4 regions of the Zooshikella sp. RANM57 genome follow, and region 1 is predicted to be linked to each of the others. Evidence: predicted binding sites of a transcription regulator. Region 1 holds the regulator's gene; each other region holds the start of a gene.
The links. Region 1 encodes FNR, which switches genes on or off when oxygen is low (the NO sensors DNR and NnrR bind a similar motif). Its sites were predicted from a motif close to TTGATNTANATCAA; they were not measured.

Region 1 (5,293 bases):
CTGATCAGCTGTAAGCAAAGGTAAACCAGCACAACTGGCCATCTCAATAATGGCTGTTTTATTATCAGCCAGAATGCCATAAAAGGCTTCGACTGGTTGATTTAATGGGCCAGTAACCGTCAGATTAATTTTTTCTCCGCCTGCATTATGTAAAAACGCATCAACTGTTCCTTCTCCACCATCGGCAAGGGGAAAAGATGTAATTTGAGTATTAGGCGCTATTGAGTGAATTGCGGAGGTACATGTTTGACATATTTCTAAGGCTGTCAGCGATCCCTTAAATGAGTCCGGTGCAATTAAAATATGCATGGCTCGGTCCCTGTCATTGCAGTGAATATCTAAACAACTAGGCTGCTTCACTGTTATTTAAAATTAAAGTTTGATAGTGCCGTATAAATGATTCTAGATGTGCTTGGGGTCTTACATGGTAAAAACGTCGCCAACATTTGGCTAGCATATAAATATTACTGGGTTCAGACTCAATGAAGTTTTGATTACGTTTATAAATTAACCAAGCTATTGCTGTTGCATAGGATAAATTAGTAGCAAGTTCAGCATGTGGGTTCGCAAGAAACTCATGTTGACTGGCTAATCCGCGAATTTTACTCGCTAAATCAGAGTGTTTAACTAAGTAACGGTCCCATATATTTTTATGCATCATGGGTGTAATGCAGTAGATGCCTAATGAGCGCTGCTTCCGACGCTTCAAGTAAAAGCCTAATCCACTTTCTTGAGCTGCAGTCCCCAGTAGAAGGTTTTCTGCAAAAGGGGACCACATATCTATGTAGTCTAATGTGGGTTTAATTACATAGTGGCGAAGTTCATCTGGACAGATTCCCATGGTCTCACTCTCTTATCGCAGCCCTAAAATCTATATAGGAAGCCATGCATAATATTGACCAATCTACAGGTAGGGCTGTTTATGGAAAGTAATCACTTGTTTTTATAATTACCTTTCCCATTAACCTAGCCTATTTTTTACAAAAGTCACTGTAACTTGTTGAGTTAGTGTATTTAGTCCATGTAAAAAGCATAAATAGCCGTAGTTATTAATAATACAAATCGACTTAGGCTATTTTTTTTATGGCTCTTTTGAATGATGGTGTCAATTATTCAAACATGTATGTTGTTTTAAAGACAAAAGTATGACGGGGAAATGAAGATTTGTAAGGAGTAACGTTAAACTTGTTTTGAGTGATGGCATTTTAGCTATTTAATGCAGAAAAACAGCCTTCTGCCAGGTTGTTAACCTGGCAGAATGAACTATTGGTTGAAAGCTGTATTGATAAAGTCTAGAACGCGCAGAGGGTAAACGTTGGAATATTGGCATCTTGTAGCTTTGTGCTACCACCTAAGTCTGGTAAATCAATAATAGCGGCTGCTTCATATATGTGGGCACCTAACCGCCTTATCAGTGTAGCTGCAGCAAGTAGAGTTCCACCCGTTGCAATCAAATCATCAATGAGCAGGACGGAGTCATTTTCATTTAGCACTCCACGTTGTACCTCGATGGTGGCTTGCCCATATTCTAAGTCGTAGGTTTCTGTTTCTGTTTCGGCAGGGAGCTTGCCTTGCTTGCGAAGTAAAACTAACGGCTTGTTTAGCGCGTAGGCAATAACAGCACCAGGTAAAAAACCACGAGCATCAAGTGCTGCAATATGGGTAACTTCAGTGTCTACGTAGCGTTGGATCAGACTATCTATAACCATTCTGTGTGCTTTGGGGGATTGGAAGATGGGAGTAACATCCCGAAAGACAACACCAGGCGCTGGCCAATCATTAACACTGCGTATTAATGACTTAATATAATATTCGTCAAAAATCATAGAAAGCGGATTACTTATTGTTAGGTGTCAGTGCTGCCATTTTTCTTAACTTCAACAGGTTTACCCCCTGCTAAAGAACACAAGTTTATGGGGTCAACAACTTTGACTTCTTTACCATTAGCGACGATTAAGCCATTTTTTTGGAAACGGGTGAAAACACGGCTGACAGTTTCAACGGCAAGTCCCAAATAATTTCCCATTTCATTACGAGACATAGGAAGTCGGAAAGACTGCGATGAGTATCCGCGGCGTCTAAAGCGTGTTGCCAGGTTGACAAGGAAAGTAGCAATACGCTCATCAGCATTTTTCTTGCTTAATAAAAGCATCATTTGCTGATCCTCACGAATCTCTTTGCTCATGATCCGCATTAGTTGACGACGCAGTTCAGGCAAAGATTCTGCAAGTTCATCTAGGCGGTCAAAAGGAATTTCACAAACCGTTGTTGTTTCAATAGCTTGAGCGGAAACAGGGTAGGCATCGCTGTCGACACCACTCATTCCTACTAACTCACTAGGTAAGTGAAAACCAGTAATTTGTTCATCACCATCATTGGTTGAGGTGTAGGTTTTTAGTGCTCCAGAGCGGACAGCGTAAATGGAGGCAAATTTATCTCCTTCAAGAAACAGGTGCTCCCCCTTTCGCAAGGGTCGTCCCCGCTTAATAATTTTATCAAGTAAATCAATGTCTTCAGTATTTAAAGCGATAGGCAGGCAAAGAGGTTGCAATGCACACTCTTTACAGGCCACTTGATTGAACTGTTTTACAGTAGGTTTCGACGTCATGCTGTGAGGGCCTCTAATCAACTTCCGTCGTCATATATGTTTAATGCTAGTATCTGATTAGAGGCTATTGTAGGGGAAACTACTAAAAACTCCAACGGGAATTACTAAGATGGAGTCATATTACTTTTGAAAAGCGCGTTGCTTCATTATTTGCAGCCAAGTATTGGTCAAATACCATACATATATTACGAATCAGTAGTTGACCTTTAGGTTGTACCAGTAGGCTGTCCTTATTAATGATAAGCAAGCCATCATCTGCCATTGACTGTAATGCTTCTAACTCATAAGCAAAATGGTTATTAAAATCAATTTCAAACTGTTGCTCTATTTGATGAATGTTTAACTCAAAGTGGCAAATCAGTTGACTGATAACCTCTCTACGAAGAAGATCTTCTATCGATAAAACAAAACCACGTTGAAATGGGAAGACATTTTGACTTACTTGCTGACTGTATTCATTCAATTTTGACAGGTTTTGCCAGTAGGTATTACCAATCTGGCTAATAGCAGAGCAACCAAAACCCAGCAGGTCGCACTCTTTATGGGTGGTATAACCTTGAAAGTTACGGTGGAGCTGCCCTGTGACTTTTGCTTCTGTCAATTCATCTTCTGGTAGTGCAAAGTGATCCATCCCAATATACACATAACCTGCATCAATAAGGTGCTCAATAGTGTGCTTAAGAATGGAAAGTTTTTCAGCGGGTGATGGGAGGTCCTTTTCATTGATACGACGTTGAGGTTTAAACCGATCAGGGAGGTGTGCATAATTGAAGATTGATAGACGGTTTGGTGCCAGCTCAAGGACTTTATCCAGGCTAGTCAAAAAGCTTTGAGTGTTTTGATGAGGCAACCCATAAATCAAATCAACATTGATGGATTTGAAGCTTAGGGTTCGTGCAGCATCAATGACCGCTAATGTTTCTTCTTCAGTTTGAACACGGTTTACAGCCTGTTGTACGATGGGATTAAAATCTTGAATCCCCAGGCTGATACGATTGAAGCCTAACTGGCGCAAATGGCCCATTGTTGCCCAGTCAGCTTCTCTTGGATCTATTTCTATTGAGTAATCAGCACTCGCATCATCTACAAGTTGGAAATAATCGTTAGTTTTCTCCATTAACTGTTGCATTAATTCCAAGCTTAAATAAGTGGGTGTCCCACCGCCCCAATGTAGTTGTGTTACCTCTCGTTGACCAAAATATTCTGCATGAAAATGCATCTCACGGATAAGGTTTTTAATATAGCTCACCGCTTGGTTACGTTGCTTCGTAATAACCTTATTGCAAGCGCAGTAGTAGCAAATGTTAGAGCAAAATGGAATGTGAAAATAAAGTGAAAGAGGCGTATTTAACTGCTTACTTTGTTTAGCTGCATTTAAATAGGCTACTTCGGAAAATGGTGCAGTAAATTCAACGGCTGTTGGGTACGACGTGTACCTTGGACCGTTTACTGCGTAGCGGTGAATCAATTGACTGTCCCACTCAAGCGCTTGCACCATAATTAAAGTTGCCTCTCCTAATCATATTCAGGAGACCAGTTTATGTACGTTTGGTGTGGTTTGTCTTGATGTGCATCAAGCGCAATTTAGCTAGACACACGTTATAACGACTAATGCGACATATGATGTGTAACTGGGGTGTTAGTATTGGGTAATAATGATTGAGTCATTGACATGAGCCAAGCCTGATGAGGACCTGGTATGGTCCAACAGCCAAAAAGAATGACAGAAATTCCGAGTAGCTGGCGAATACCACGATTATTTAGCAGGCGATGTAATTGCTGGGCAAATAAACCTGAAGCAATCATAATGGGTAATGTTCCCAGCCCAAAGGTCGCCATTAAGGTCGCAGCTTTCCAAGTATTCCCTGTAGCTGCAGCCCAGGTAAGTGAGCTGTAAACTAATCCGCACGGTAACCATCCCCATAGTCCACCAAGAATAAGCGCATGTTTGAATGATTTAATAGGCATGAATTTTTGGGTTAACGGCCTAACATAGTGCCAAAGATGTCCACCTGCCTTTTCCAAGTAGGTCAATCCACGCCACCAATTGGCTAGGTATAGCCCCATCGCAATTAACAGTAGGCCTGCTAATGTTCTTAAGCCTGCTCCTAGTCCCAGTGACTGGATAGCCCAGCCAAATGAACCCAGTAATAAACCTGCAAGGGTATAACTAATAATTCGCCCTAGGTTAAAAAGCACAAGATAAAAGCTTGATAAACTTCCTGAAGGTGTCGAAAGGGTAAGTGCTCCCATGAGGCCGCCACACATGCCAAGGCAGTGTCCTGCCCCTAATAACCCCAACAGAAAGGCCGTGCCATAACTACTAAAATCAATCATTTGCTTTGTTTTCTGATGGCTGCGTAGAAGGTGTTGGTTGTTTTGATGAAGGCTCTTGATCAAAGAGAATACTGTGGCTTGGGCTTTCCAGATCATCATACTGCCCATTATCAACAGCCCAGAAGAATGCCCAAACGGCAACTGCAACAAAAACAAGGGCGAGTGGAATCAGTAAGTAGATAATGTCCATGAATACATAGTTTCTCTTGTCAGAGCACAGTCTCCAGAGATGTTATTTGAGAAGACTGAGTATGAAGGTCTTGTGTGGGTCGACAGCTGGCTTTGCTACGGCTTAAACGTAAAGCATTTGCAACGACAAGTAATGAGCTACTTGCCATGCCAATCGCG
Region 2 (5,293 bases), on a different contig from region 1:
CAGCTGTTTTTGAGCCAAATCTTACAGCACTAGTTCAAACTTGCTTAGCTGCTGAAGACAGTATCATGTCTCTGCAGCTTAAGTCTGAAAGAGAAAAAAAGATGCAAACTTAATCAAGCTTTGTTATCTTCAGGTATATGAACAGATCACCAGAAATATCTCTATTCAAAATGATGCCTATGACTACACAACGAATGTTGTGGGGAATGGGCTGCCCTCGTTTCTGACTCTTTTTTCTGGTATTACCCATTCCTTATCAAAGTGTGTTGACTGGAGTGGGGTCAAATAGCAGCTTTCTATTAAGTCTACATTTCAGTCAAGTGTTAACTTGCTTCATGGAGACTTAATAATGACTAATGTAATTACAACCCCCATATTTTATGTTAATGGTGCCCCTCACCTTGGGCATGCGTATAGTGGATATCTTGCAGATGTATATAAACGTTTTCGTGCGCTTGTTTACGATGAATCTTGCCTTTTGATCACAGGAACGGATGAGCATGGTCAAAAGATTTTGGAATCCGCTGTTCGTAGTAAAACCGACATAAATCTGTTTATTAATGACAAAGTGCAGGCTTTTAAAACTTTATGGCCAGAGCTGGGCGTTCAAACTGATATTTTTGTGCGAACGACAGATGAACAACATCAGAACTTAATCCAATCTATATGGAATGACCTAGTGGAGAAAGGGGATATATATCTAGGTTATTACCAAGGGTTATATTGTCTTGGTTGTGAGCAATATTACACGGACTACGAATTGCAAAATAACTGCTGCCCAATTCATAAAATCCCCGTTGAGATTAGAAGTGAAGAAACTTATCTGTTTCGACTGGATGCTTACCGAAAGCAGCTTATAGCATTTTATCACCGCTCACCAGATTTTATTACTCCTAGTCATTATAGTCAGGATATTCTTGATTATTTAAAGCAAGGTCCTCTAGAGGACTTGTCTGTTTCCCGAGTGAATGTTCCTTGGGGTATCAAAGTACCTAACCACCAAGAGCACACCATATATGTTTGGATTGATGCTCTTTTTAGCTATTTATCGGCACTTAAAAAAGCAGGCTATGATCAGAATGCTTTAACACAAACAACCCATATTATTGGTAAGGATATTTTAAAATTTCATGCTATTTATTGGCCCGCATTGTTGCTTGCGGCAAAGTTACCGTTGCCGAAAAAGTTATTGGTCCACGGTTGGTGGACGATTAATGAACAAAAAATATCTAAATCTAACCCAGAGACGTTAATAAGCCCTAATGAGTTAATTAAAAAATTGACTAGTGATGGTTTACGTTATGCTTTATTTCGACAGAAAAAGATTGCTAAGGATGGAAATATTACTCATAGTGATTTAGTTGAAGTTATTAATGCCGATTTGGCTAATAATTTTGCTAATTTGGTTAAGCGAAATCACACTATTATATTGAAGTATTTTTCAGGTAGTATTGATTCAAAATTGGTTAATCAGGCCACCTTGTCGAATCAGAGTCAGTTAATTATTAAGTACTGTGAGCAAGTAATTAACGAAATATTTCATTTTTATAAGGCATTTGATTTTTACCAAGCCTCTTTGTTTTGGAAAGAGGCTTTAGACTATTGTAATCGTTATTTTCACCAACGTTCGCCATGGGAAATTAGTAAAGGAAAAAGTGATATTTCAGTACAGGAAACATGTTTAGTGACTTCAAATTTGGTACGGTTACTGGCTATTGCTGCGTATCCACTAATCCCTACGCTTGCAAGCCAGGTATTACAAGAGTTGGGTGAGGATATTGCAACATGCCAATGGCAACCAACTTGTGATTTAAAAACAGTTAGAATTAAAGAGACGCGCAGTCACTTTAAACGTCTAGTAAAACCATAATAATAACGAGGGAATCCTATTTATCTTTTAAATGATAGTTTGAATGAGAGAGCCAGGGTGGTATCGATGAGTTGTGGTTAGCCGACCTGATCTAAAACACGTTTTTTGAAATGAACGCCTGCTTGTTTAGCGATTTTCTCACATGCAGCAATATCAACCCCTGGTAGCCCTTCAATGGCTGTGACTGTGACATGTTTGATGTAGTGAGGAGCGAGTTTAATAAAGTCGAGTAATTCCTGATAGGCATTAGGTAATTGAGGTTTACAGTGTGTGTTATACACGTCTTCATTGTGTGCATTCAATGAAATGGATAAACGGTCAACACAGTCGGCAAGCTCTGGAAGAATATTGCGTTTATGAAGGCGGTTGCCCAAACCATCTGTGTTAACGCGGACATTCCCGCCATGATCTTTGACATAGTGGGCTACACGGAGCAACGTTTTTAGGTTTAGCGTTGGCTCACCAAAACCACAAAAAACAACCTCATTATACTGGGCAGGGTTTTCGAGCAGAGGAATAATCGCTTCTGCGGTAGGACGTTTTGATAGTTTTAATTGATAATCATGGACTTGAGTGGAACCATTATATTTGGGGCAAAACTGGCAGCGAAGTGTGCAGCGGTCAGTCAGGTTAATATATCGACTATTGCCTATATCGTAAACCAATGTGTCCGCTGTCATAAGCCTGTTACCCTAAGTACATGAAAAAGAACTATGCGCAGTGTATGAACATTAGTCATTATCTACCTTGATGTTCGTCAAGCGCACGGCATAGTATGATAATAAGGCATAAAAATTATTCTTTGAAGGTATATACATTCATTCAGTATCAACAAAGAGAGTAGGAAAAGTATCTTTATTCTTAAAGTTAGGCTTGCGACTTTCTCATAACATCATAAACTAAGAATGAGTTATCACCTGCAAAAGATGATAATATCAATAATTCTTGCGTTTATTATATGGATATAATGATCATTAAATGATCATGTTAGTGCTGTAAACCGTAACAGTAACCTATAGGGATGTAGACATAAGGATTATGGCAACAATTACAGTTGTTTCTTCATGCCTGGCGAAGCAAAGTCAATATTGGGTACACACAATAGTAGAACGACTGGCAGCTGAGCACTTTACTATAGAGCAACAGCGACCCTCTTTATCTGCAATTTCTCCACCTCATCGAAAAGTGATTTTGGTCTGTGAAACATCAATTGCTGATGTTGCACCAATTGGTTACCAGACGCTTTTTGAAGAAATAAGTCAGGTTAGTCCTATTTTAGCGGGGTTACACTATGGTGTCATTGTTTTTACACCTCTCACAGTCATGGAGCATGTTGGTCATTGTTCAACCACACTTATTGATGAACATTTACTTGAACTCTATGCAAAACGTATTTTGGAGCCGTTAAAGCTAAAACTTGACCAAACAGAAAGTGTTGATCGCAAGTTATCTGCGTGGATTAGTCGCTGGTTGGCTAATATGCAGGTTCCCCAACATATACAGTGTTATTCTTAGACTTCTGGGAGGGTAATCGTACGGTTATTATGAAAGGTAGACTTTATTATCTCAGTCTGATTTTGTATCAAGTGAGTTATAAAAAAATTGTTCGTATATATCACTGTCTTTTAGCTCTATTCTCTTGCTTTATATTATGTTCATCAGAGACTTTTGCTGATTATGATTTCCCTATAAAAAATCCGTTTTTTGCTACTATTGCAACATCTCCACCAGAGTTTAGACCGCAGCTTATACATGAAAATGATATTGTAGAAAAAACATTTAAATTAAACGTTTTTCCTAAACGTAAAGTCCCTAAAAATCTTTGGGATGTTGCTGAGTTACCTATTAATATTGCCTGGCAGGAAAATAAAGCACCAATAGTCGTTATTATTGCGGGTACAGGAGGGAGTTATAATGAACAGAAAATGGGTTATTTGAAGAAACTTTTCTATAGTGCAGGTTTGCATGTATTGCAAGTATCCTCTCCTACAAATTATGACTTTATTACTTCAGCATCAACCACCTTTGTTCCAGGTATTAGCCCGAATGATGCGGTTGATTTATATTATGTTATTCAGCAAGCTTTTGATTATATTAAACAAAACTTAAAAATTAACGTTTCTGATGTATTTCTGACAGGGTATAGTTTGGGAGCTTTAGACGCTGCTTTTTTAGGCGATCTTGATGCGCGAGAAAAACGAATTAACTTTTCAAAGATATTATTACTTAATCCTCCAGTTAATCTTTACACTTCAATTACTCATTTAGATAAAATGATTCATGCTAAGATTCCGGGTATTAAGTCGGCTGAACAATTTTATAATCATATTTTTAGTAAATTGGCTAAATTTTTTGCTGAGTATGGTCGAATTAATGTCGATGATGCTTTTCTTTTTGATTTGCAAGGTTCAGGTCAGGCCATGACAAGAGAAGAGATGGCAGCACTGATTGGTATTGTATTTCGGTTTGCGGTTGCTGATATGAACTTTACTTCAAATCAACTTGGTAAAACAGGTATTTACTTGCCAGTGAAACAACGGGTGACGGTGAGTACCTCTCTGACACGCTACCTACGGCGGGTGCTTATTTGTGACTTTGAGTGTTATGTTAAGCAGCGGGTTTACCCCTATTGGAAACAGGAAAACCCAGGTAAAACACTGACGGATCTTATGAATAATGTGAGTTTATACCGAATTCAGAGCTTCTTAAAGAATGCCGATTATATAGGGATTATGACCAATGCCGATGACTTCATTCTGGGAGAGGGAGATCTGCAGTTTATTAAGGATACTTTTCAAGACGGGCGTTACACCATATACCCTTATGGCGGGCATTGTGGAAACTTAAACTTTAAACAGAATGCTAGAGATATACTGGCATTTTTTGATTTGGCGTTAAGTCGTCAGGAAAACAGCTCATTATGAAACACTTCCTTTCCTTCATCTTTTGTTTATGGTCGTTTTCGAGCTATGCGGATAAGCAATTACCTGAACCTGCGGCAGATGGTTTTAAATATCCGTTAAAAACGATTGACTATACACAGGAAGTTGACCGTTTAACACCGAATCCTGACAGTTTAGATTTTCTTATTGTGTATGATCCTTTAGAAGGAATAAATCGAAGAGTCTATAAATTTAATTATCTGTTTGACGAATATGTTTTTTTACCAGTGGTTTCTGGGTATAAAACGGTTACTCCCGAGTTTGTGAGAACGGGTGTATCAAATTTTTTCTCCAATATTGGTGAAGTCCCCACCATCGTAAACTCAGTGTTACAGTTGCAAATAAAAAATACCGCAAAGAGTGTTGGGCGCTTATTAATAAATACAACCTTAGGTATTTTTGGGTTATTTGATCCTGCATCAGCGATGGGATTGACAGCTTTTAAAGAAGATTTTGGACAAACATTAGCTTACTGGGGGGT
Region 3 (5,293 bases), on a different contig from region 1:
AGTGCATTGGTGGTTGGTAATCTCCACCCTGCATTTTAGTAATTGCCGGTAATGCTAATTTATAAAACGTAACTAAAGCTGACACTGGATTACCAGGTAATCCTAAAAATAATGTTTGTGACAACTTACCATATGCGAAAGGTTTTCCAGGCTTTATTGCCACCTTCCAAAGGTGTAACTCGCCCAATTCACTAATAATATCCTTAATATAATCAGCTTCTCCGACAGAAACCCCTCCAGAGGTTATAATAACATCACACATTTCCCTCGCTTCAATTAAGGTCTCTCTTAATAATCGAGGATCATCTGCAACAATACCAAAATCATGTACATCACAGCCGATTTTTGCTAATAACGCAAGTAACATGTAGCGATTACTATCATAAATATCACCCATGTTAAGTGTTGCCCCTAAAGGTTTTAACTCATCACCCGTAGAAATTAATCCAACCTTTAATTTTCGGTACACGCTAACTTTTGGTATACCCTGAGCAGCCATGAAACCAATATTAGTTGCTGAACATTTGTGCTTTACTGGAAATAATAACTTGCCTTGTTTAATATCCTCACCTTGGACTCTGATATGATCACCTTGTGTTACTGTACCTGAAAAAGTGATTTTACCAGGACTGACTTCCTGGGCCTTTTCCTGCATGACCACAGTATCCGTGCCACCAGGTATCGGCGCACCCGTCATAATTCGTACACACTGTCCATGTTCAACAGTACTTTTATAAGGATGGCCTGCAAAAGCTTTCCCTACTAACGTAAATGGCTGATCTTGGTGGAAGCTTTTGAAGTTAATGGCATAACCATCCATTGCTGAATTATCCCACGCAGGGCTATCCATTTGCGCATATACTGGTTGAGCGAGGTACTGATTGATCGCATTTAACAACGGAACTGTCTCATAATCTGTAAGAGTATCCACAGCCGCTAACAGCATATTTACAGCCTCATCTACAGATATCAGTCCTGGCTGATTACAACAACTCATATAAACCACCTTACCCAACAATATTCAGAAAATTTGAATAACCTTCTCACTTAGCTATACCCTTCAGGATGAGCAATATCAATTATTTAATTTTTTTGTTTATTCACCATCCATACAGCAGCTTCAACTCGTGAACGCATATTCAACTTCTTTAAAAGATGTTTTACATGGACTTTAACCGTTCCATCAGAAATACCCAACTCTCGTGCAATAATTTTATTACTATAGCCTTGGGCAATTCGCATAAGTATTTCATACTCTCGACTGGTGAGTGTTGCCAACAGGTTATCATCAGAACGATCTGGCTTGCGCAGTGCCGTTGCCAACACTTCGGCTAAGCGTTCACTAATCACCATCCTTCCCAAAACGACTTGTTTTATTTTATCGAGAATATCTTCAGGCTCCATATCCTTTAATAAGTAACCATCCGCTCCCGCCCGAATACAATGAATAACATCCGCATCGTTATCAGAAACCGTAAGCATTATGATACGTGCAGTAACCCCCTGCGCTCTCATCATTCGGAGTGTTTCCAAACCATCTAAGCCCTGCATATTCAAGTCTAATAAAATTAAATCAGGTTCATTATTTTTTACAATCTCAAGAGCATCCTGTCCCCTACTACACTCAGCAATAATTTTTAGACTATCCTCTAGTTCGAGTAACTGTTTTAATCCTTTCCTAAACAATGGATGATCGTCAACCATTAAAATAGTAGCAACTTCAGAAGACATTACGTTGATCTCTAGGCATTTTTTTATGGGTATAATATTTATCGTCCAAATTTGTCATAAAACTTTACATTTAAGTGATGACTAATTTTTGATCTACATCAGCATTATGACTAATAACGATTATAGTCGATAAGGGACCTTATCCCTTATGTGAATAGTTTTTATACCCCTTAGTAAGTATTTTTAAGTATGCTTTACATATTATCAAATTAACACATTACGCTCTACCCGCAGTAATACGGCCTTTTTAACGTATTGCTTATGTAAAAAGAAATGCATTCTATATTTTGAAAATGAGAAATGCGATCTACCCCCTTCTAGGCATTGTTCCATACTCACCATCCACTCATAGTCAATTTACATTTCGTCACGCCTCATTAATGGGGGAGATTGCTATGACTGATATATCACATTGGAACCCTGAAGATACCCAACAATGGGAAAACTCAGCCAAAAATATTGCAACGAGGAACCTGTGGATTTCGATTCCATCATTATTATCTGGCTTTGCTGTTTGGTTATATTGGGGAGTTATTACCGTTCAGATGTTAAATTTAGGCTTTCCTATAGCTAAAGCTGAACTTTTCACTCTGATGGCTATTGCCGGCTTAACAGGCGCAACATTACGTATACCCAGTAGTTTTTTTATTCGTTTATGTGGTGGGCGAAATACTATTTTCTTCACAACATCTTTGTTAATTATTCCTGCTTTAGGAACTGGAATGGCTTTACAGGATAAAAATACTCCCCTCTGGATATTTCAGTTTTTAGCGCTCTTATCGGGTATCGGAGGTGGTAATTTTGCTTCTTCAATGTCAAATATTAGCTTTTTCTTTCCTAAAAAGAAGCAAGGCCTTGCACTTGGCCTTAATGCAGGACTCGGCAACTTCGGCGTCACGACAATGCAAATCATCGTGCCGTTATTCATGACCTTTGGTGCATTTGGAGCACTCGGAGGTGAACCTATGGTATTAATCAATGGCTCAGGTACTCTGATAGGAAAAATTGCTGCGGGTTCGGAGACATGGATACAAAATGCTGGCTATGTTTGGCTGCTGCTCCTGATCCCCCTCGCTTTTCTAGGCTGGTTTGGTATGAACAATTTGTGTACTCCCGAAGTGTCGCCAGATATAGGCAGTACATCAAGTGCATTCACCAAAATCACCTTTATGTTTATCATCGGCTTTCTAACCGCAAGTTTAGGATTATGGTTAATGCTACCAGAGTCTGCTAACGGCTCTGGTTGGGGTGTTCCAAAAGAAATTGTACTTATTGGCGTGATCACGGCAACCGTTTTTGCGTTAAAAAGTTTGCCTGGACAAATTAAAACAAGCTTATCCCGTCAGTATAAAATATTTAATAATAAACATACCTGGATCATGAGTATTATTTATACCATGACTTTTGGCAGCTTCATTGGTTACGCCGCGGCTTTCCCTTTAGCGATAAAAGTCATATTTGGGTATAGCCATATCATGGTTGATGGTCAGATGACCCATGATACTGCAAATCCTAATGGTCCAAGTGCACTCATGTATGCCTGGATGGGACCTTTCATTGGTGCGCTTATTCGTCCCGTAGGGGGCTGGATAGCAGATAAGATAGGTGGAGCAATAGTAACACAGTTCTGCTCTATTATTATGGTCATCAGCGCGCTGGGTGTCGCCTATTACATGCAGGCAGCTTATAACGCTGCAACACCCGAAAACTACTTTATTCCCTTCTTTATTTTATTCCTTGTTTTGTTCACTGCAACGGGCATAGGAAATGGTTCAACATTTCGTACCATTGCCATGGTTTTTCCTAAAGAGCAAGCAGGCCCCGTGTTAGGATGGACTTCTGCAGTAGCCGCTTATGGTGCTTTCTATATACCACAAGTTATTGGCGAACAAATTACCGCAACCACACCCGAAGTAGCCCTCATTGGGTTTGCAATATTCTATGCTGTTTGTGTCATTATCAATTACTGGTTTTACCTACGGAAAAGCGGCGAGTTTTACAACCCTTGATCTATATAACCCTTCGTATTGGGTATAGTAAAGAGTATATTGTCAGTAAAGCTTTCCCCCTTTGCTGACAATTATTTAAAAAATGAAAAGTCTACTTTTTTTCTTGCAAACAGTCAGGTGTAAACTCAAAGAAAACCCCTGTTCCTCCCTCTTTTAAGCGTTTAATTTCTAGCACTCCCTTCAAGTGTCGACTTCGTTCACGCATAATCGCTAAACCATAATGGTTGAGTTTGTCTGGATAATCCTTAATACCTATTCCATTATCCACAATCGAAATATTAATATGCTGATGATTATTTAAATCCAATGATATTCGTATACAATTGCCTTGTGAGTGATGTAGGGCATTCTGTACAGCTTCTCGTATTAGCTGTAATAAATGTATTTCTTCATTTGGTGTCAATGGTAAATGGTGAATTTGATAGTCCAGATTAATATTGAAATTTGGCTGTTGTTCAATGGCTTGTTTAACAGTTTGTTCTAAAGCCGCCGATAACCCCTGCTCCGGAATTTGTAGACGAAATGTTGTTAATAATTCTCTCAGTTGTTGATAGGCCGATGTAATACCTTCTCTTAATTCAGTGACAATATCCACAATATGAGGCGGTTGCTGCTCTTCAGGTAAAGCGCGTTTTAAACGTGTCACTTGAATCTTTAAATAAGACAGTGCCTGTGCAATAGAATCATGTAGCTCTCTCGCAATCACCGTTCGCTCATTCATTAATGCCATTCGCCTTTCCTGATGCAATTGTCCTCTCAGACTCAGTGCTACAGCAACTTGACTGGCAAATGACTTTATCACTTGATGCTGCCATGCTTCCAGCTCACAGTGAGCGTTTAAGGTAAACACTAACACACCATAATGATTATTATCTTTTATTAATGGATAGTGAATTTTAGGGCAATCGGCAGGTGTTACAAAGTTACCTTCAGCAGACAGACACTGCTCGCAATCGACTGGACGACAAGTGTTAGCAGAAGAATGGGTGCTAAAATGCTCATAAGGTATCTGTGCATCGGAGGTTTTCAAACATATATCTATTGCATCCACATTGATAACATCAGACAAACTTGCTAGCCAATAATCAAATGAAAAATGACTTTTACTTTTTTCATTAATATCACAAGCAACCTGATAAAGAAAATTCAGTGTTTGATTACTCCTGTTTAATGCTTCTGTTTTTTCTGTCACACGTTGTTCCAGATGGCTATACATTTGCGAAATATCAATACACATGGTATTGATGGTTTTCGCTAATAAGCCAAGCTCGTCGTCGTGATTCAAATCAATATTCTGTGAAAAATCCCCCTCACCAATCTTTCGTGCACAATATGTTAATTGTTGCAAAGGCCGTGTAACGTGCTTGTTTAAAATTTTTACTGAAAAATAGGCTAATGACACAATGGAAAACAATGCAATTATTTGAATAAGTCGTAGTGTATCAATTTTCCTTTCTGCCAAATGCTGGTACAAGTTAACCAACTGATCAATTTCTTCGACAAATACTTCTACTTTATTCTGTAATTTATCAAGCTGTAGAGGGGTCTTATAA
Region 4 (5,293 bases), on a different contig from region 1:
AGGTAATGGGGGTAACAGTTTGCTATTTTGCATAATAAGACGATAGCGATTGTCCCAGTTTTTCTGTGCAATAATTTTGGAGGTTATTTGCTGGCTGTCTAATGACAGGGGGGGTAAATCCTTTGAGTGATGACTCAAAGCTTCAGAGGGTTTGTCTTCTGAGTGTTTTAAAATGCTATGAAGAGACTCAATTAACCAATCAATTTCTTGCTGGGTATTATAAAAAGAAAGAGAAATTCGTAGTGTTCCCGTCAAGCTCAAATATTCCATAAGTGGCATTGTGCAGTGATGACCTACGCGAACGGCAATGCCTTTTTGATCAAGTAACATACCAATATCTTGAATATGTTCATGGGAAAAGGTCAGTGCTGCGATGGGAATTTTATTAGGTTGATCTATTGAATGTGTTGGACAGATGAGGTTGATACCTGGGATTGTGCTCAGTGCCTCTTGCAGATAATTCATTAATTGATGTTCGTAGGTTATGAGCTGTCTACGATCAACCGTTTCAAGATAATCAATGGCGGCACCTAAACCAATTGCACCGGCGATATTAGGTGTTCCTGGTTCAAACTTGAAGGGAAGTTGATTATAGGTTGTTTTTTTAAAGCTAACATGTTGAATCATTTCTCCACCTGTTTGCCAGGGGGGCATCGCCTCAAGTAAATCATAACGTCCATACAACACGCCAATACCTGTTGGACCGTACATCTTGTGGCCAGAAAAAACGTAAAAATCACACCCTAATTGTTGTACATCAATGGGAAAATGGCCTACCGCTTGAGCACCATCGACAATGGTAGTGATTTTATGTTGTGCAGCGAGCTTACAAAGTGTTGAAATGTCATTGATTACACCAAGCGCATTAGATACATGCGTTAAAATAAGTAGACGAGTCTTGTCAGAGAGGTGTTGTGGCACTATCTCGGGGTCAATATGTAGCGCATTATTAAGTGGTAAGACTTTAAGCTTAGCGCCGGTTTGTTGAGCAACTATTTGCCAGGGAACAATATTCGCATGATGCTCAAGAGGTGATATAAGTATCTCATCGTCTTTTTGTAAGGTTGAGAGCCCATAGCTTTGAGCAATCAGATTTAAGCTTTCTGTGGCTCCTTTGGTCCAGATAATTTCTTCTGATCGAGTAGCATTAATAAAGTGTTGAACCTTATTTCGAGCATTTTCAAAGCGTTGGGTGGCGACACTACTTAAGAAATGGCTAGCACGGTGAACATTGGCATTGCACTGTTGATATACATCGACTTCGGCTTGTATAACTGAAGTTGGCTTATGGGTTGTTGCAGCATTATCAAAATACACCAAAGGGTATCCATGCACTGAATGGAGCAGTCCAGGAAAATCTTGTCGTATTGCATTAACGTCAAATAAGCTCATAAAGTCGGTCTGTTATTATTCCTGTGGGTTGGAAGGCAGTTTAATGTGTAGTTATGATTTTGGGAAGTTTAACCTTGCGTAATAGTTAAAAATTAAATGACAGTTTAATTGTTATTTCCAGAGTGCGTATCTATTCTTCGAATTATATCTGTTTTCATAGATATTTTTCCTCCTGATTTGATTTGGTATTCAATAATAGATATTCATGATTAGGCTCATTTTTTTTGTAATCTCTTGTTTAATTGTTTGGATACTATATTGTGCAGAACAAGGTACATTGCCGTATGTTTTATATCGTATCTACAAATTTCCTGGCGGGGATAAATTAGGCCATTTTTTAGCGATGGGTTTTATTGTTTTAACACTTGTAGCCAATGCTTTAGGTGTTTTAAAACAGTATCGTATTTTCTGTGTTATTCTAATTTCAATGATAACGGCTATTTATGCAACATATGCTGAATTTGCCCAACAACATATCATTTATAGAACTTTTTCATACTATGACTTAATGAGTAGTTATTTAGGTATAGTAATTTTAGGAATGATTCCAAGTATTATATTAGCCCAAGCTCGTTTTGGGAGTGAATGGGCTACAGTTTTTTATTGGTTTAACCTAAGAATTAAGTTAATGTTAATTAAAGTTAATTTTTAGAGGCGCTATTAAGTCTGTGGTAATGGAAAAGTAGTAGACAGCAGGCGAATGATATGTCCAAGTGGAAAGCCAAGTTTATCTAGCTCAACCGTATCAAGTATATTTTTGAAGCCATGACTCAGAGCTGTATTACCTTCCAATAACAGTCGGCGTTGGAAAAATAATGTATCAGGATCAACTTGTTGAGTGATTAATGCAATGGCATCGGTTAACTTACAACTGATACTGGCGTCAGGCTCTCCTTTTTCTTGTACAATACAACGCTGTGTTTGTGGGTTATAGCTTAAAAAATAGCTTAAATCACAATCCAAGAGTTTTAGTTCTATCCACTGGTCTTCAAGAAAATCAAGTTCCCCATCATTTACTACAGAGCACAATAAGTGATTGAGAAGCTTCTCCAATACATGTGTTTGTAAAATGGCTGGGCATAAGTGCACAGGTTTGGTTAAAAGTGCTGCATGTTTCTCAAGCGCTGTAAGCAATAAGTTCATGGGATAATAGCTATCTTCGTTGTCATCAGTAGTAGTGCAATCTAGGAAACCTGTAAAAGATTTGCGTTGATATCAATCAACGGTAGTGTAGGCAGACTATGTTACTTTGCTGGACATTTTCCTGCTGCTTGAGGTGTCCATATGTTAGAACTTGTGTGTCCTGCGGGTAATTTGCCTGCTTTAAAAGCAGCAGTTACTCACGGGGCTGATGCTGTTTATGTTGGGTTTCGAGATCAAACCAATGCACGTCACTTTCCGGGTTTGAACTTTTCTGCAGAAAAGTTGGACGAAGGTATTCAATTTGCCAAGCGGCAGGGTACCAAAGTCTTTCTAGCATTAAATACTTATCCACAAGGAGCACAAATTAGGCCTTGGTTACAGGCAATAGATAATGCGGCGTCAATGAACGTGGATGCTTTAATCATTGCTGATTTAGGACTTATGGCTTATGCACATCAGCATTATCCTCACTTACCACTTCATCTGTCAGTACAAGGTTCAGCAACACATCCTCAAGCATTGCATTTTTACCAGAAGACATTTGGCGTTAAACGGGCTGTTTTACCAAGAGTCTTATCGGCCAAGCAGGTTGCACAAGTAGTAGCCAATTCAACCGTTGATATTGAAGTGTTCGCATTTGGTAGCTTATGTATTATGGCTGAAGGACGTTGTCACTTGTCGTCTTATTTGACGGGTGAGTCGCCTAACAAAAATGGTGCTTGCTCACCTGCACAGTATGTACGTTGGGAACCACAGGAGCAGCACCTTGATGTACGTTTGAATGGTGTGCTTATTGATCGTTACCAGCCAAATGAACCTGCAGGTTATCCGACATTGTGTAAAGGACGCTTTCAGGTTAACCAGGAAACATTTCATGTATTAGAGGAGCCAACCAGTTTAAATACATTAAGCTTGTTACCTGAGTTGTATCAAATGGGGGTGAAAGCGGTAAAAATTGAAGGACGTCAGCGTAGTCCTGCCTATGTGGCTAATGTTGTACGTATTTGGCGCGAAGCGATTGATCAACTTAAAGCGAATCCAGAAGCGTTTCTTGTTCAGGAGCAGTGGGCTCAACAGCTGTGTAAGCTGTCTGAGGGAGTACAAACAACATTAGGTGCTTATTCACGGCCATGGCAATGAGAAATGATATGAAACTGTCTTTGTCTGCAATACCATTTTACTGGCCAAAAGGGGATGTTGCTCATTTTTATGAGCAAGTTGCTACAAGTGCCGTGGATTATATTTATCTTGGTGAAACTGTATGTGCTAAGCGTAATGAGTTGTCGTTAGAGGATTGGTTGGTCATTGCTAAAGATCTGCAAGAGGCTGGTAAGCAAGTTTACTTATCTAGCTTAGCACTGGTTTGTGCAAAGAGTGACTATAAGTTGATTGAGCGTGTTTGTAACGCTGGCATGACGGTTGAAGCGAATGATATGTCTGCGGTCTCCTTGTTATGTGAAATGCAAGTGCCTTTTGTTGTAGGTAGTAGTATTAATATTTATAACCATCTCAGTTTATCTGTATTGCTTGATAAAGGACTTATTCGGTGGGTTCCACCTGTTGAAATGTCAGGTCAACAAATTAAAGAAACATTGATTGAGCTTGATAATACACAGCAAGAGCGCCCTGAAGTTGAAGTTTTCAGTTATGGATGGTTACCCTTAGCTTTTTCTGCTAGATGTTTTTCTTCAAGAGCAAAAGGTGTTCAAAAAGATAACTGTCAGCGTAATTGTTTAGATGATCCAGAAGGGCTAAAAGTCCAAACCAGAGAAAAGGATCAACTGTTTACGCTTAATGGTATTCAAACGCTGTCTGGTAAAAAATGTAATCTATTACCGTTGATGGGGGCATTAAGTGAGGTTGGTGTTGATGTGGTTAGAATAACGCCTCAACGTGAAGGCTCGTTTGAAGTAATACATGTTGCTCAACAAGCTTTGGAGAGCAGTGAAGCTTTTAATGAATTAGCTGAAGATGAATGTAATGGTTATTGGTATGGTGCTCCAGGCTTGATTGCAACAGGGTAATATGTGATAACGTGTGTTACATGTATGAAGTAAAAATGATTTTTAAAATAGTGTTTTTTAGGTTAATCGTTAAAGCAAAACCTTAGAGAACAGAAATAAAACATATGCTGTATTTTTGTTCTCTAGCACTTTGATAAAATTACAAAAGTATATTGTAAAGATTTTAGGGCTCTATACTGACTAGAGTTGCGATTTTCGTGTGTATTTGCCAAGGGAAAAGTATCCCCATTGCACTGAATATGCATAGTACTTTTATAATTAATATCCTGTCATATTGACTTTTATGTTATAGCGCTATCATAGTGAGAATATGCACGGCTTTGCTGGTACTTAAAATCACTATTTTTGAGGTGCCCTAATAGTTAATCCAGCATAATATACCTTTTATCTGAGTAGTATATTTTTATAATATACGTATAATGTCTTATATATAAAATATAGCTATGCTTATGCAAAGAGGTAAAAGTGCATGCGAGGTATTGGGAAACGTTTTACATATTGAGATATGTTGATGGTAGATGTTGTTATGTAAGATACATTAAGTGGTTTTATATCATACAAATATAATAAAAAGTATTGAAAACCTGTTGATTAATATAGAAAAAGTACAAGAGTTTACATGGGGAGTAACATTGTTGTTAACGGCCAGGATAAAAGGGTAAACCTAATACTCTATAAGTGATGTAAAACTGTTGTTTAGCTTGGGCTCACTACTTGACGTGGCATAGTTTATA

Region 2: ACQ96U_RS02495 (TatD family nuclease-associated radical SAM protein) is a predicted target of FNR. The motif match lies at 2,618-2,631, and genes of this name have one in related genera.
Region 3: narL (two-component system response regulator NarL) is a predicted target of FNR. The motif match lies at 1,820-1,833, and genes of this name have one in related genera.
Region 4: ubiT (ubiquinone anaerobic biosynthesis accessory factor UbiT) is a predicted target of FNR. The motif match lies at 2,602-2,615, and genes of this name have one in related genera.

The regions. Positions count from the first base shown of each region.
Region 1 is NZ_JBOIUB010000003.1:266,005-271,297, reverse strand. It holds gene ACQ96U_RS08555 (glycerate kinase) at 1-309, opposite strand, end outside; gene ACQ96U_RS08550 (hypothetical protein) at 347-841, opposite strand; gene ACQ96U_RS08545 (adenine phosphoribosyltransferase) at 1,293-1,826, opposite strand; gene fnr (fumarate/nitrate reduction transcriptional regulator Fnr) at 1,847-2,608, opposite strand; gene hemN (oxygen-independent coproporphyrinogen III oxidase) at 2,724-4,106, opposite strand; gene ACQ96U_RS08530 (sulfite exporter TauE/SafE family protein) at 4,217-4,945, opposite strand; gene ccoS (cbb3-type cytochrome oxidase assembly protein CcoS) at 4,938-5,135, opposite strand; gene ACQ96U_RS08520 (heavy metal translocating P-type ATPase) at 5,155-5,293, opposite strand, start outside.
Region 2 is NZ_JBOIUB010000001.1:673,726-679,018, forward strand. It holds gene ACQ96U_RS02485 (amino acid ABC transporter ATP-binding protein) at 1-33, shown strand, start outside; gene metG (methionine--tRNA ligase) at 350-1,870, shown strand; gene ACQ96U_RS02495 (TatD family nuclease-associated radical SAM protein) at 1,948-2,550, opposite strand; gene ACQ96U_RS02500 (hypothetical protein) at 2,909-3,385, shown strand; gene ACQ96U_RS02505 (hypothetical protein) at 3,415-4,794, shown strand; gene ACQ96U_RS02510 (MlaA family lipoprotein) at 4,791-5,293, shown strand, end outside.
Region 3 is NZ_JBOIUB010000001.1:777,446-782,738, reverse strand. It holds gene moeA (molybdopterin molybdotransferase MoeA) at 1-997, opposite strand, end outside; gene narL (two-component system response regulator NarL) at 1,084-1,731, opposite strand; gene ACQ96U_RS02995 (MFS transporter) at 2,127-3,740, shown strand; gene ACQ96U_RS02990 (histidine kinase) at 3,832-5,293, opposite strand, start outside.
Region 4 is NZ_JBOIUB010000008.1:207,740-213,032, forward strand. It holds gene ACQ96U_RS17650 (SufS family cysteine desulfurase) at 1-1,392, opposite strand, end outside; gene ACQ96U_RS17655 (VanZ family protein) at 1,598-2,044, shown strand; gene ubiT (ubiquinone anaerobic biosynthesis accessory factor UbiT) at 2,053-2,535, opposite strand; gene ubiU (ubiquinone anaerobic biosynthesis protein UbiU) at 2,677-3,675, shown strand; gene ACQ96U_RS17670 (U32 family peptidase) at 3,684-4,559, shown strand.